3 regions of the Streptomyces sp. NPDC002838 genome follow, and region 1 is predicted to be linked to each of the others. Evidence: riboswitches for the same ligand, from Rfam matches in the RefSeq annotation. Region 1 holds a riboswitch; each other region holds the start of a gene.
The links. A riboswitch is a leader RNA that binds a small molecule or an ion and turns the genes downstream of it on or off. The one in region 1 is predicted to bind cobalamin.
Positions count from the first base shown of each region.

Region 2: linked by a shared signal. The riboswitch ahead of ABT063_RS37355 (cobalamin biosynthesis protein) and the one ahead of ABT063_RS10115 (ribonucleoside-diphosphate reductase subunit alpha) in region 1 are both predicted to bind cobalamin.
Region 3: linked by a shared signal. The riboswitch ahead of nicT (Nickel transporter NicT) and the one ahead of ABT063_RS10115 (ribonucleoside-diphosphate reductase subunit alpha) in region 1 are both predicted to bind cobalamin.

Region 1 is NZ_JBEOVF010000006.1:25,408-30,382, forward strand. Features, by position in the region: gene mctP (monocarboxylate uptake permease MctP) at 1-1,351, shown strand, start outside; cobalamin riboswitch at 1,522-1,650, shown strand; gene ABT063_RS10115 (ribonucleoside-diphosphate reductase subunit alpha) at 1,775-4,141, shown strand; gene ABT063_RS10120 (ribonucleotide-diphosphate reductase subunit beta) at 4,141-4,975, shown strand, end outside.
Region 2 is NZ_JBEOVF010000040.1:61,181-66,155, forward strand. Features, by position in the region: gene ABT063_RS37340 (lysozyme) at 1-335, shown strand, start outside; gene ABT063_RS37345 (inorganic phosphate transporter) at 489-1,724, shown strand; gene ABT063_RS37350 (hypothetical protein) at 1,771-1,992, shown strand; cobalamin riboswitch at 2,103-2,242, shown strand; gene ABT063_RS37355 (cobalamin biosynthesis protein) at 2,344-3,408, shown strand; gene ABT063_RS37360 (cobyric acid synthase) at 3,405-4,916, shown strand; gene cobN (cobaltochelatase subunit CobN) at 4,913-4,975, shown strand, end outside.
Region 3 is NZ_JBEOVF010000022.1:120,686-125,660, forward strand. Features, by position in the region: gene ABT063_RS26645 (nucleoside hydrolase) at 1-927, shown strand, start outside; gene nicT (Nickel transporter NicT) at 1,074-2,165, opposite strand; cobalamin riboswitch at 2,194-2,393, opposite strand; gene ABT063_RS26655 (ArsR/SmtB family transcription factor) at 2,473-2,832, shown strand; gene ABT063_RS26660 (LAETG motif-containing sortase-dependent surface protein) at 3,273-4,214, opposite strand; gene ABT063_RS26665 (glycoside hydrolase family 13 protein) at 4,548-4,975, shown strand, end outside.

The DNA of each region.
Region 1 (4,975 bases):
CCCGCTGATCTTCACCTTCCTGCCCCGCCTGTGGTCGGTCTCGCACAAGCACGGCTACGTCACGACCTCGGACTTCGTGCGCGGCCGGTGGGGCTCCAAGAGTCTGTCCCTCGCCGTGGCCCTCACCGGCATCCTCGCGACCATGCCGTACATCGCGCTCCAGCTGGTCGGCATCCAGGCCGTGCTGGACGTGATGGGCGTCGGCGGTGGCGAGAACACCAACTGGTTCATCAAGGACCTGCCGCTGCTGATCGCCTTCGGCGTGCTGGCCGCGTACACGTACTCGTCGGGTCTGCGGGCCCCCGCGCTGATCGCGTTCGTGAAGGACACGCTGATCTACATCGTCATCGCGGTGGCGATCATCTACATCCCGATCAAGCTGGGCGGGTTCGACGACATCTTCGCCAAGGCGAGTGAGGCGTACAGTCAGACCAACCCGGCGACGGGCGCCCCGCGCGGTGCGCTGGTCCCGGCGGAGGCCGGCCAGTGGACGTACGCCACGCTGGCGTTGGGCTCCGCGCTGGCGCTGTTCATGTACCCGCACTCGATCACGGCGACGCTGTCCTCGCGCAGCCGTGAGGTGATCCGCCGCAACACCACCATTCTGCCGCTGTACTCGCTGATGCTGGGCCTGCTGGCGCTGCTGGGCTTCATGGCGATCGCGGCCGGAGTCAAGGTCAGCAACGGGCAGTTGGCGATCCCGCAGCTGTTCGAGGACATGTTCCCGAGCTGGTTCGCGGGCGTGGCCTTCGCAGCGATCGGCATCGGCGCGCTGGTGCCGGCGGCGATCATGTCGATCGCGGCCGCGAACCTCTTCACCCGCAACATCTACAAGGACTTCATCAAGCCGGACGCCACGCCGGCGCAGGAGACCAAGGTCTCCAAGCTGGTCTCGCTCCTGGTGAAGGTGGGCGCGCTGGCCTTCGTCCTGACGATGGACAAGACGGTCGCGATCAACTTCCAGCTGCTGGGCGGCATTTGGATCCTGCAGACCTTCCCGGCGCTGGTCGGCGGCCTGTTCACCCGCTGGTTCCACCGCTGGGCGCTGCTCGCGGGCTGGGCGGTCGGCATGGTCTACGGCACGGTCGCCGCGTACGGCGTCGCCTCGCCGACGCAGAAGCACTTCGGCGGCTCGTCGAAGGAGATCCCCGGCATCGGCGAGATCGGCTACATCGGTCTGACGGCGTTCGTGCTGAACGTGGTCGTCACCGTCGTCCTGACCTTCGTCCTGAAGGCGCTGAAGGCCCCGGAGGGCGTCGACGAGACCAAGCCGTCGGACTACACGGCCGACGCGGGCGACCCGGGCGTCCAGGTGGAGCTGCCGCCGGCCACGGCGGGCGCCACGCACTGAGCCGTACGCGAGAACGACGGGCCGCCGGATCGAATCCGGCGGCCCGTCGCCGTTCCCGGCCATGCGCCGCAAGGGCACTCGGCACCTCACTCTCCTCACCTACGAGTTGACGCTCCGAAACCACCGCGACACAACATATGGGGGTGCTGTCCTCACGCGGCACAAGATGTATGCTCATGCTCGCTGTCGCCGCAGGGGAATCCGGTGCGAATCCGGAACTGTCCCGCAACGGTGTACCCATGCCCGTATATGCGCGTATGGGCGTCAGTCCGAGGACCTGCCGACAGCACGCCCGGCCGTCCGGTCCGGGTGTTCTGACGTCCGGGCCTCGTGGAATGGGTCGGTGGACGCGACGCCGCGTGCGCTCGTGTGCTGCCCCCTGCCCTCCACCAGGCCCCCGTGCCGAGCGAGGGAGAGCCCCACGTGACCATCGCGCCAGCCGAACCGGTTTCAGCAGCCCTGGAGACCGACGGTCCCGGAACCGCGTTGCTGCGGATCCTGACCGAGCTGACCGCCGACCTGCCCGACGCCGACCCCGGCCGGGTCGCCGCAGCCGCGCTGCGCGGCCGGTCCGCGCGGGCCGACGAGACGGAGTTGCGCGAGCTGGCCACCGAGGCGGCCGCCGGCCTGATCTCCGAGGACCCGGTCTACTCGCGGCTGGCCGCCCGCCTGTTGACGATCGGCATCGCCGCCGAAGCCGCCTCGCAGGGCGTCACGTCCTTCACCGGGTCCGTCGCCGTGGGGCACCGGGAGGGGCTCATCGCCGACCGTACGGCCGAGTTCGTACGGGTCCACGCCGAGCGCCTCGACGCGCTGATCGACACGGACGCCGACGACCGCCTCGGCTACTTCGGCCTGCGCACCCTGCACAGCCGCTATCTGCTCCGGCACCCGATCACCCGCAAGGTGATCGAGACGCCGCAGCACTTCATGCTGCGCGTCGCCGCGGGGCTGGCGGAGGACGACACGAGCAGGTCCGTCGACGAAGTCGCCGCGCTCTACCGGCTCATGAGCCGCCTCGACTACCTGCCCTCCTCCCCCACCCTCTTCAACTCCGGTACCCGGCACCCCCAGATGTCGTCCTGCTACCTCCTGGACTCCCCCAAGGACGAGCTGGACTCCATCTACGACCGCTACCACCAGGTGGCCCGCCTCTCGAAGCACGCCGGCGGCATCGGCATCGCCTACTCCCGCATCCGCTCCCGCGGTTCGCTGATCCGCGGCACGAACGGGCACTCCAACGGCATCGTCCCGTTCCTGAAGACCCTCGACGCCTCGGTCGCCGCGGTGAACCAGGGCGGCCGGCGCAAGGGCGCGGCGGCGGTCTATCTGGAGACCTGGCACTCCGACATCGAGGAGTTCCTGGAGCTGCGCGACAACACCGGTGAGGACGCCCGCCGTACGCACAACCTGAACCTCGCGCACTGGGTCCCGGACGAGTTCATGCGCCGGGTCGACGCCGACGGGCAGTGGTCGCTGTTCTCGCCGTCCGACGTGCCGGAGCTGGTCGACCTGTGGGGCGAGGAGTTCGACGCGGCGTACCGGTCGGCCGAGAAGAGGGGGCTGGCGAAGAAGACCATCCCCGCCCGTGACCTCTACGGCCGCATGATGCGCACCCTCGCGCAGACCGGCAACGGCTGGATGACCTTCAAGGACGCCGCCAACCGCACCGCCAACCAGACGGCCGAGCCGGGCCACGTGGTCCACTCCTCCAACCTCTGCACGGAGATCCTGGAGGTCACGGACGACGGGGAGACGGCGGTCTGCAACCTGGGGTCGGTGAACCTGGGCGCGTTCGTCTCCGGCGGCGACATCGACTGGGAGCGGCTGGACGAGACGGTCCGTACCGCCGTCACCTTCCTCGACCGGGTCGTCGACATCAACTTCTACCCGACCGAGCAGGCGGGCCGCTCCAACTCCCGCTGGCGCCCGGTCGGCCTCGGCGCGATGGGTCTGCAGGACGTCTTCTTCCAGTTGCGCCTGCCCTTCGACTCGCCGGAGGCCAAGCGGCTCTCCACGCGGATCGCCGAGCGCATCATGCTGGCCGCGTACGAGGCCTCCGCCGACCTCGCCGAGCGCAACGGCCCGCTGCCGGCCTGGGAGAAGACCCGTGCGGCCCGGGGTGTCCTCCACCCCGACCACTACGACACGGAGTTGACCTGGCCGGAGCGCTGGGCGGCCCTGCGCGAGCGGATCGCCTCCGTCGGCATGCGCAACTCGCTGCTGCTGGCGATCGCGCCCACCGCCACCATCGCCTCGATCGCGGGCGTGTACGAGTGCATCGAGCCGCAGGTGTCCAACCTGTTCAAGCGCGAGACGCTGTCCGGCGAGTTCCTCCAGGTCAACTCGTACCTGGTGAAGGAACTGAAGGAGCTGGGCGTCTGGGACGCGCGCACCCGTGAGGCGCTGCGCGAGGCGAACGGCTCGGTGCAGGAATTCGCCTGGATCCCCGAGGACGTACGGGCCCTGTACCGCACCGCGTGGGAGATCCCGCAGCGCGGCCTGATCGACATGGCGGCGGCCCGGACCCCGTTCCTGGACCAGTCCCAGTCGCTGAACCTCTTCCTGGAGACGCCCACCATCGGCAAGCTCTCCTCGATGTACGCGTACGCCTGGAAGTCGGGCCTGAAGACGACGTACTACCTGCGCTCGCGCCCGGCGACCCGCATCGCCCGCGCCGCCCGAGCCCAGGCGCAGTCCGAGAAGACCATCCCCGTACAGCAGCCGGCGCCCGACGAGGCCGTCGCCTGCTCCCTGGAAAACCCCGAGTCCTGCGAGGCCTGCCAGTAATGACCACCCGTAACACGAACCTGCTCGACCCGGGCTTCGAACTGACTCTCCGTCCCATGCGCTACCCCGACTTCTACGAGCGCTACCGGGACGCCATCAAGAACACCTGGACCGTGGAGGAGGTAGACCTCCACTCGGATGTGTCGGATCTCGCGAAACTGTCACAAGGTGAGCAGCACCTCATCGGCCGCCTGGTCGCCTTCTTCGCGACGGGCGACTCGATCGTCGCGAACAACCTGGTGCTGACGCTGTACAAGCACATCAACTCCCCCGAGGCCCGCCTGTACCTGAGCAGGCAGCTCTTCGAGGAGGCCGTCCACGTCCAGTTCTACCTGACGCTCCTGGACACCTACCTGCCCGACCCGGAGGACAGGGCCGCGGCCTTCGACGCCGTCGAGAACATCCCCTCCATCCGCGAGAAGGCCGAGTTCTGCTTCAAGTGGATCAACGAGGTCGAGAAGCTGGACCGCCTCGAGACGAAGGCGGACCGCCGCCGCTTCCTGCTCAACCTCGTCTGCTTCGCCGCGTGCATCGAGGGCCTGTTCTTCTACGGCGCCTTCGCCTACGTCTACTGGTTCCGCAGCCGGGGTCTGCTGCACGGCCTGGCGACCGGCACCAACTGGGTGTTCCGCGACGAGACGATGCACATGAGCTTCGCGTTCGACGTCGTGGACACCGTCCGCAAGGAGGAGCCGGAGCTGTTCGACGACCAGCTTCAGCAGCAGGTCACCGACATGCTGAGGGAGGCCGTCGAGGCCGAGCTGCAGTTCGCGCGCGACCTGTGCGGTGACGGCCTCCCGGGCATGAACACCGACTCGATGCGGCAGTACCTGG
Region 2 (4,975 bases), on a different contig from region 1:
ACGACAAGAAGCGCAAGTGCTACGGCCTGAGCAAGGCGAAGATGGTCAGCTGGATCAAGTCGTTCAGCGACGAGGTCAAGCGGCGCACCGGTCGCCGTCCGGTGATCTACACCACCGCCCACTGGTGGAACACGTGCACCGGCCGAAGCGGCGCCTTCGCCTCGAACCACCCCCTGTGGGTCGCCCGTTACAACTCCGCGGGCACGGGGGCACTGCCGGCCGGATGGTCGGCCTGGACGATCTGGCAGTACGACAACGGCGGCAGCCTGCCGGGTGACCAAAATCTCTTCAACGGGTCCCTGACCCAGCTGAGAAAGTTTGCCCGAGGCTACTAGCCGTGCGGCGACTGGGCCGCACGAGAGAAAGGGAGCTCGGCGGTGCGAGAACCGTCATCCCCGGACACCGTGCGGCCCTCCTCAGTTCATCTTCCGTTCACTCAGGTTACCTACGTTCGTCCGGCCAATGACCTCGAACGATTGCCTGGGTAAATGGAAAACTTCTCGCTGATCCTCGCGATTGTGGTGGTAACCGCACTCGCGTTCGATTTCACGAACGGTTTCCACGACACCGCCAACGCGATGGCCACGACCATCTCGACCGGTGCGCTCAAGCCCAAGGTCGCGGTGGCCATGTCCGCCGTACTGAACCTTGTAGGCGCCTTCCTCTCCGTGGAGGTCGCCAACACGATCTCCAAGGGTCTCGTGGACGAGACCGGCATCCGTCCCGAGGTCATCTTCGCCGCCCTGGTCGGCGCGATCCTCTGGAATCTGCTGACCTGGCTCGTGGGCCTGCCCTCCAGTTCCTCGCACGCCCTCATGGGCGGTCTGATCGGCGCCGCCATCGCCTCGGCCGGCGTGGGCGCCGTCCACGGTGACGCGCTGGTCACCAAGGTCCTGATCCCGGCGATCGCGGCCCCACTGGTGGCGGGTCTCGCGGCGATGTTCGCCACCCGCCTCTCCTACAGGCTGGGCAAGAAGGCCGACGGCAAGGCCGCCGAGAAGGGCTACCGGGCCGGCCAGATCGCCTCGGCGGGTCTCGTGTCCCTCGCGCACGGCACGAACGACGCGCAGAAGACGATGGGCATCATCACCCTCGCCCTGGTCGCCGGCGGCGCCGTCGCCCCCGACTCCGACCCGCCCCTGTGGGTCATCCTCTCCGCGGGCATCGCCATCGCGCTGGGCACCTACCTCGGCGGCTGGCGCATCATCCGCACCATGGGCAAGGGTCTGACCGACCTCCAGCCGCAGCAGGGCTTCGCCGCCCAGACCAGCGCGGCCACGGTCATCCTGGCCTCCTCCCACCTCGGCTTCTCCCTCTCCACCACGCACTCGGTCTCCGGCGCGGTGATGGGCGCGGGCCTCGGCCGCAAGGGCGGGGTCGTCCGCTGGTCCACGGCGACGCGCATGTTCGTCGCCTGGGGTCTCACGCTCCCCGCCGCCGCCCTGGTCGGCGCGCTCGCCGAGTACGTGACGGGCTTCGGCGACTGGGGTACGGCCGTCGTCGCCGTCTTCCTCGTCGCCTCCAGCGCCGCGATCTGGAAGATCTCCCGCCGTGAGGTCGTCGACCACACGAACGTCTGCGACTCCGAGGAGCCGGCCGGCGTGATGACCACGGCGATCGCCGCCGTGACCCCGCCGCCGGCGGGCACGGTGACCGAGGACCTCGCCACCACGATCCCGGCCCAGGCGGCCGAGCCCGCCACGTCGACCGCCACCACGGTCTGACCCCCGCGCACCCGGTCAAGCATCCGGCCAAGAAGGAAGCATCACCATGAAGATCGACTGGTCGGCCCTCGGCTCCGTCTTCGGCGTCAGCCTCGCGGTCACCGTGGCCCTCGTGGCCGTGTTCACCCTCGGCATCACCGGCCTCTCACGACGCGAACGGGCGGCGGCCCAGGGGGACTCCGCCGCGCTTGCGGTCACGGGCGCGTACGCCTGCTTCGCGGCGTGCGCGGCGGCGGTGGCGTACGGGATCTATCTGATCGTGGCCTGACGCACAGCACGCGAAAGCACTTGAGGTGCGGAACGGATCACCGTCCCGCACCTCACGCATGTGTGGGCCTTCGCACACTCTCCCGTCGCAGGTCAACAGCAAGTTGACGGCCCTTCCAACCCCGTGGTGGACTGCCGGAGCCATGTACGGCGGCAGGAGAGGAAGCCGGTGAGAATCCGGCGCGGTCCCGCCACTGTCACCGGGGTAGAAAGCCCCGGGAGCCAGGAACTCTCACCGCCGGTCTCGTCGAACCAGGGCGTGGACACCCTGAGTGAGGACATATCGCCATGCTCGGCTGCCGATTGAGGTTCAGTACCAACGCGTTGTCTGACTCCGCGGTCGGCTGAGCCGATGCGGGCCGATCGCGTTTTCGCGTACGGCGCCGCCGCCGGCCTCCTCGGCGACCTGCTTCTCGGTGATCCGCGCCGTGGGCATCCGGTCGCCGTGTTCGGACGGGCCGCGGGTGCCGTGGAGCGGGTGTTGTGGCGGGACCATCGCGGGTGGGGTGCGCTGCACGCCGTCGTGTGTGCCGGTGGCGCCGTCGCGCTCGGGGCCGTGGCCGCTCGTGCCGTACGTACGTCCCCTGCCGCCTCCGTCGCGCTGACCGGCGCCGCCACCTGGGCCGTCGTGGGCGGGACTTCGCTCGCCCGGGAAGCCCGGGCCGTCGGACGTGCCCTGGAGGCGGGGGACGTCGAGGGGGCCCGGGCGCGGCTGCCGCATCTGTGCGGACGGGATCCGCAGGCACTCGACGCCGACGGGATCGCGCGGGCCGTGGTGGAGTCCGTCGCCGAGAACACGTCCGACGCGGTGGTGGGGGCGCTGGTGTGGGGGGCCGTTGGTGGGGTGCCGGGGCTTCTCGGGTTTCGGGCCGTCAACACCCTTGACGCGATGGTCGGGCACAAGTCGCTGCGCCACCGGAGGTTCGGGTGGGCTTCCGCGCGGCTCGACGACGTTGCGGGGTGGCCGGGGGCGCGGGTGACTGCGGTTCTGGCTGCGGTGGCCGGCGAAGATCTGCGGGGGGCCGTACGTGCTTGGCGTGCGGACGCGGCCAAGCATCCGAGTCCCAACGCCGGGCCTGTGGAGGCGTCGTTCGCGGGGGCGCTGGGGGTGCGGCTCGGGGGGACGTTGTCGTATGCGGGGCGGGTCGAGCATCGGCCTGTGCTGAACGATGGGGGGCGTTCTGTGGAAGTCGGGGACATCGAGCGGGCTGTTCGGTTGTCGCGGCGGGTGGGGTGGCTGGCGTTGGGGGTGAGTGCGGCAGGTGCGCTACTGCGGGAGCGGGTCGCGAGGCGCCCGGCACCGCAGGCTGTGCCCACCCTCCCCCACTCTCGGCTTCGCTCGAGCGGGGGGACCCCCATCGCCCTGCGGAACGACTGCCCACAGCGGTGCCGCCGGCGGTCGGGGCGTGTGTCATGACCGGTGGTGGGCTTCTCGTCGCCGGTACCACCTCCGACGCCGGCAAAAGTGTCGTCACCGCCGGGATCTGTCGGTGGCTGGTGCGGCAGGGCGTCAAGGTGGCGCCCTTCAAGGCGCAGAACATGTCCCTCAATTCGTTCGTGACGCGGGAGGGCGCGGAGATCGGGCGGGCGCAGGCCATGCAGGCGCAGGCCTGTCGTGTCGAGCCGACCGCCCTGATGAATCCCGTGCTGCTCAAGCCAGGAGGCGAGCAGAGCAGTCAGGTCGTGCTGCTCGGGAAGCCGGTCGGCGAGCTGAGCGCGCGCGGGTACCACGGGGGGCGGCAGCAAAGGCTCCTCGGGACCGTGCTGGACTGTCTCGCCGAGTTGCGGGGCACGTATGACGCGGTGATCTGTGAGGGGGCCGGCAGTCCTGCCGAGATCAATCTGCGGCGGACCGACATCGTGAACATGGGGATCGCGCGGAACGCGCGGCTGCCTGTGCTCGTGGTGGGGGACATCGACCGTGGTGGCGTGTTCGCCTCCTTCTTCGGGACCGTCGCGCTGCTTTCGCCCGAGGATCAGGAACTCGTCGCCGGGTTCCTGGTCAACAAGTTCCGGGGGGACGTCTCCCTGCTGGAACCCGGGCTCGACATGTTGCACGGGCTCACCGGACGGCGGACCTACGGCGTCCTGCCCTTCCGGCACGGGCTCGGCATCGACGAGGAGGACGGGCTCCGGGTCTCCCTGCGGGGGACGGTCAGGGAGTCGGTCGTCGCCCCGCCCGTCGGCGCGGACGTACTGCGCGTCGCCGTCTGTGCCGTCCCCCTGATGTCCAACTTCACCGACGTGGACGCGCTGGCCGCCGAGCCGGGTGTGGTCGTCCGGTTCGTGGACCGGCCGGAGGAGCTGTCCGACGCCGACCTCGTGGTGATTCCGGGGACCCGGGGGACCGTACGGGCACTGGAGTGGCTGCGGGAGCGCGGGCTGGCCGACGCCCTCGTCCGCAGGGCCGCGGCCGGGCTGCCGGTCCTCGGCATCTGCGGCGGCTTCCAGATCCTCGGCGAGCACATCGAGGACGACGTCGAGAGCCGGCAGGGGCATGTCGACGGGCTCGGGCTGCTTCCCGTACGGGTGCGGTTCGCGCGGGAGAAGACCCTCACGCGGCCGGAGGGCGAAGCCCTCGGGGAGCACGCCGCGGGGTACGAGATTCATCACGGGGTCGCCGATATCGCAGGCGGAGAGCCCTTCCTGGACGGCTGCCGGGTCGGCCAGACCTGGGGCACGCACTGGCACGGATCGCTGGAGTCGGACGGTTTCCGGCGGGCCTTCCTGCGTGAGGTGGCGGCCGCCGCGGGCCGCCGGTTCGTGCCGGCCCCGGACACCTCGTTCGCCGCGCTGCGCGAGGAGCAGCTCGACCGGCTCGGCGACCTGATCGAACAGCACGCGGACACGGACGCGCTGTGGCGGCTCATCGAGTCCGGCGCGCCGCAAGGACTGCCTTTCCTTCCACCGGGAGCGCCCGCATGAGCACAGTGTTGTTGTTGTCGACCGCCGACACGGACCTGTTGGCGGCTCGGGCCGCTTCC
Region 3 (4,975 bases), on a different contig from region 1:
GACACGGGTGTCGACGACGCCCTGGCCCTGCTGTTCGCCGTACGGCACCCGGGTCTCGACGTGCGCGCGGTGACCTGCGTGGCGGGGAACACCGACGTGGACGGGGTGGTCCGCAACACCCTGACCGTGCTGGAGCAAGCAGGGGCGTCCGGCATACCGGTCGCGCGGGGTGCCGAACGCCCGCTGATCGAGCCCGTCCGCACGGCCCGGCACGTCCACGGCCAGGACGGGATGGGCGACCTCGGCCTGCCCGCGCCGACCCGAGTCCCGGTCGACGTCGACGCGGTCACGCTGCTGCGGCAGGAGATCCTCGCCTCCCCCCGTCCGGTCACCCTGATCCCCACCGCACCGCTGACGAACATCGCGCTGCTCCTGCGCACGCACCCGGAGGTGGTGCGGAACATCGAGCGGATCGTGTTCATGGGCGGCGCGGTGGCGGCCGGAAACGCCACGCCCGTCGCGGAGTTCAACGTGTGGCACGACCCCGAGGCCGCCGCGATCCTGCTCACGGCCGGGGTGCCGATCACGATGTACGGCCTGGACGTCTTCAAGCAGGTCCTCGTCCCGGCCGGGGATGTCCAGCGCCTGCGCGCGAGCACGGAACCCCGCCTCCGCATGGCCGGCGAACTCCTCGCCCACCGCGACCCCGCCACCTCCGGCGACCCCACCCCCATGGGCGGCCTCGGCGACGCGGGCGCGGTCTGCGCGGTCGTCGACCCGGAGGGCATCACCACCGAGCCCCTCCCGGTCGAGGTCGCCCTGGCCCCGGGCCCCACCCGAGGCCAGACGATCGTCGACCGCCGCTCACGGCCCGGTGAGTCCGAGATCCACGAGGGCGTACGTGAACAGCCGCTGGTGGATGTGGCGTTGGGCGTGGACGTGGAGCGGTATGTGAAGTTGTGGCTGGCGACCGTGGAGGGCGTTTAGGGCCGGTCGCAGTCGGCGGAGCGTTTCGCGGCGCAGCGGGAACTCCTTGCCGGGCGGGGGATGGACACGACGCGGTGCGGGCTGGCCTGCTTCAGCGCTGCCGGCTTCAGCGATGTCGCGACGCCCGGCAGTTGCCCGTCGGGGCACTAGCGGGTGTCGGCCGGCCGTACCGCCCACCTCTGTTCCACCTTCGCGAGCCGCCAGTAGCCGATGGCCGCCGCCCACACCACCACGAACAGACCGACGATGACGTAACCGACGTTGTCGAGATCGATGTCGGCGATCCAGGTGGTCACGACGTCGGTCAGGTCGAGCTTCTCGTGCAGGACGCCGACCAGTTCGATCGTGCCGATGAAGAAGGCGACGGCGATGGACAGGCCGGTGATGGTGAGGTTGTAGAAGACCTTGCGGACGGGGTTGGAGAACGCCCACTGGTAGGCGAAGTTCATGAACGTGCCGTCGAGGGTGTCGAACAGGCTCATGCCGGCGGCGAAGAGGAGGGGCAGGGAGAGGATCGCGTACCAGGGCAGACCGGCCGCCGCACCCGAGCCCGCCATCACCATCAGGGTCACCTCGGTGGCCGTGTCGAAGCCGAGGCCGAAGAGGAAGCCGAGGGGGTACATCTGGCCGGGGCGGCTGATGGACTTGGTGAGGCGGCCGAGGATCCGGTTCATGAACCCCCGTGAATCCAGGTGCTGTTCGAGTTCCTTCTCGTCGTACGTGCCGGCCCGCATGGCCCGGAAGACCTTCAGGATCCCGAGCAGGGCGACCAGGTTGAGGGCGGCGATGAGGTAGAGGAACGTCCCCGAGACCGTCGTACCGACGATCCCCAGCGTCTGGTGGGTGCGGGAGTCGTCGTTCATGAGGGTGCCCGCGAGCGCGGCGCCGCCCGCGACGAGCGCGGCCATCGCCACCACCACGCTGGAGTGACCGAGCGCGAACCAGAAGCCCACCGACACCGGCCGCTTGCCGTCGGCCATCAACTTGCGGGTGGTGTTGTCGATGGCGGCGATGTGGTCGGCGTCGAAGGCGTGCCGCATGCCGAGGGTGTAGGCGGTGATGCCGAGGCCGATGCCGAAGGCCTTGTCGCCGACCTCGTAGTGACCGGGTACGACGAGCAGGAAGAGAACACCGAAGGCCACGACGTGCAGGGCGGCGATCACCGCCATCAGGCCGGCGGTCTTGAGGGTGTCCTCGCGGCGCCAGCGGTAGGCGGATGTGGGCTCGGGCAGGGTCATACGGTCACGCTCCAGCACCTCGTGGATCAACTCGTGAGATGCCGTGGCCGGTCTCCTGGCTTACGGGTCGTGTGTCCGCCGTTCCTGCCTTCCCAGTCGTACGACCAGTGGCACCGGCTTGCGCCGGACGGGACGTGAACTCCCCGATCACAGTGGCGAGGGCCGCTCCGGAATGGCCCCTGAAGGGGCGTCACCGGCTTCCCGAGCACCACGGCCCGCCCACCGTAGGGCGGCAGGCGGTCTCCTGCATAGCTGCGTACTTGCGCAGGTATTCAAGATCACACAGGTCGCCTGCGAGGATGACGGCATGCATCTCGTCCCCGCCGACCGAGCGGACCGCCGCACCATCGACGGGCACCGGGTGTGCGACGCCATCGCCGCGATCGGCGAACCCGGCCACGTCCGCACCTGGGCCGACCGTTTCTCCCTCCTCGCGGACCCCAAGAGGCTCGCGCTGCTCCTCGCCCTGCACCAGACCGGGCCGCTGGCCGTGTCCGACCTGGCGATCGCGACCGGCATGAACGATCCCGCCGTATCGCAGGCGCTGCGGTTGCTGCGGGCGGCGGGGGTCGTGGAGGGGGAGAAGGAGGGGCGGGTGGTGCGGTACCGGGTGGTGGACGGAGAGGTGCGGGGGCTGTTGGAGCACTGCGCGGCCGACGGGGGCTGACGCTTGTGGGAGGCGGTGATTGGCAGATCTGTTCCACCCCCGCGAGGGAAAACACCAGGTCACGTGGCCGTGTTGGTGGAACAGATCTGCCAATCACCGGGTTCTCCGGGGGCACCGCGAACAGCGGCTGCGCCGCCGTCAGGTTGTGTGCGTGGTCTGCGAACAGCCGGTCGAGGCCCTGGAAGCGACCGCCGTCTGCAATCACGTGGGCCACGGCGGCTGCCTCCGGTCAGGGCCGCACTGAAACCCCTACAGGCCAGGGCCGACGGCCCCGCCCGCGCACCACGGGGGAAGTGCGCGGGCGGGGCTCCCGACACCCCTGCGGGGCCTCGGGGGGATCGCCGGTCGGGCTGACGTTGCCCGGCCGGCGGTCGAGGGGTCGGCTGATGGGCCTACGAGCGAGTTGCCCGTCCGGCGTTCAAGCCATCAGCCGACGGTACTTACGAGCGAGCGGCCCGCCGGCGTCGCGTGGCCAGGACGATGCCCGCGCCGCCCGCCAGGAGTACGGCCGCGCCGATGGCGATCGGGCCGGTCGCGCTGCTGCCGCCCGTCTCCGCGAGGTTGTCGCCGCCGCCGTTCGGCTTGGGGGCCGGGGCGGTGGTGGAGTCGGAGGGGGTCGGGGTCGGGGTCTCGGTGGACGGCGTCTCCGAGGCCGGGGGCTCGGTCGCCGGAGGCGTCGTCTCCTCCGTCGGCGTCGAGGGCTCGGTGGGCTCCTCCGGGGTCGACGGGGGCGGGGTGGGCGTGGACGGCGGCTCCTCCGTGGGCGGAGGCGTCGTGCAGTTCTTCGTGCCGCCGTTCCAGGCCGCGATCAGCTTGTCCTTGATGACCGGGCGGTCCGGGCCCTTGGGCAGGTCGCCGTGCTGGAATCCGTCGTTGGCGTCGAGCTTGCCGTCGAACTTGACCGCGCCGCGGTAGAGGTCGATCTGCGCGAAGCAGCCCGCGTCCGGCACCGCGATGTCGAGGGAGTCGGTCTGCCCCGGCTTGACGGTCACCGTGTCGAAGTCGACGAAGACCTGCTCGCCGGAGGTCGCGAAGGTCGCGCCGTGGGCGAGGTAGGAGGCGAGGGAGGCGGTGCAGGTGGTGGCGTCGCCGGCGGCACGGACCTTGATGTGGACCTTGCCGTCGTCGGTGGGCTTGAGGTTCTGGTCGTCGACCTTGACCGAGTCGAAGAAGTTGGAGCCGTCCAGCGAGAACTGGCAGCGGTCGGTACCGGTCTCCGTGCCCGCGCCCGTCCCGGGCTTGTAGGTGCCGCCGGACTTCCAGCCGTCGCCGCCGGGGGTGCCGGTGGCCCAGGCGGCCGAGGCGGGGGCGGCACAGAGGACGAGCGCCACGGCGCCCGTCCCCAGCAGGCGGCGCGCGGTGACACGTCTAGCTATGGACATGCGGATCCCATCGGGTGAGGGGGGTGGCGAGTGTTCCGAAGAACACCGGGTCAAAAACGCACACAGAGCCCTGAGATACACAGAGTGATGCACAGGGTCTGAAAAGCACTGGGCCCATTGGTCACATGCGCCACGGTGTCCGCACATCGTGGATCTCCTGGCAGAACGCTGTCAACCTGCGGCTATGGAGGGGGACTTCAGAAGGCCATCACAATTTCATCACACGGGGAATGAACTGCTCCGGACGGCGTTCGAGTTCGCTTTCCCGACAATGTGGACAGGTACCGGAGTGCCTACTTGAGCGCCCCGCACCACTGCCCCGAGGGAGACCGCGTGACCGACCGTCCCGACCGCCCCGAGACCACTCCCGACCTCTCCTCCCGCGACCCCAACTGGTGGCGCCAGGCCGTCGTCTACCAGGTCTACCCCCGCAGCTTCGCCGACGCCGACGGCGACGGACTCGGCGACCTGCGAGGCGTCACCCGCCGGCTGAACCATCTCGCCGCGCTCGGCGTCGACGCCCTGTGGCTGAGCCCCTTCTACCCCTCCGAACTCGCCGACGGCGGCTACGACGTCGCCGACTACCGGGACGTCGACCCGCGCCTGGGCAGCCTCGACGACTTCGACGCGCTCGCCGCCGAGGCCCACCGGCTCGGCCTGAAAGTGATCGTCGACCTGGTCCCCAACCACACCTCCCACCAGCACGTGTGGTTCCAGGAGGCCCTCGCCTCCGGCCCCGGCTCCCCCGCCCGCGACCGCTA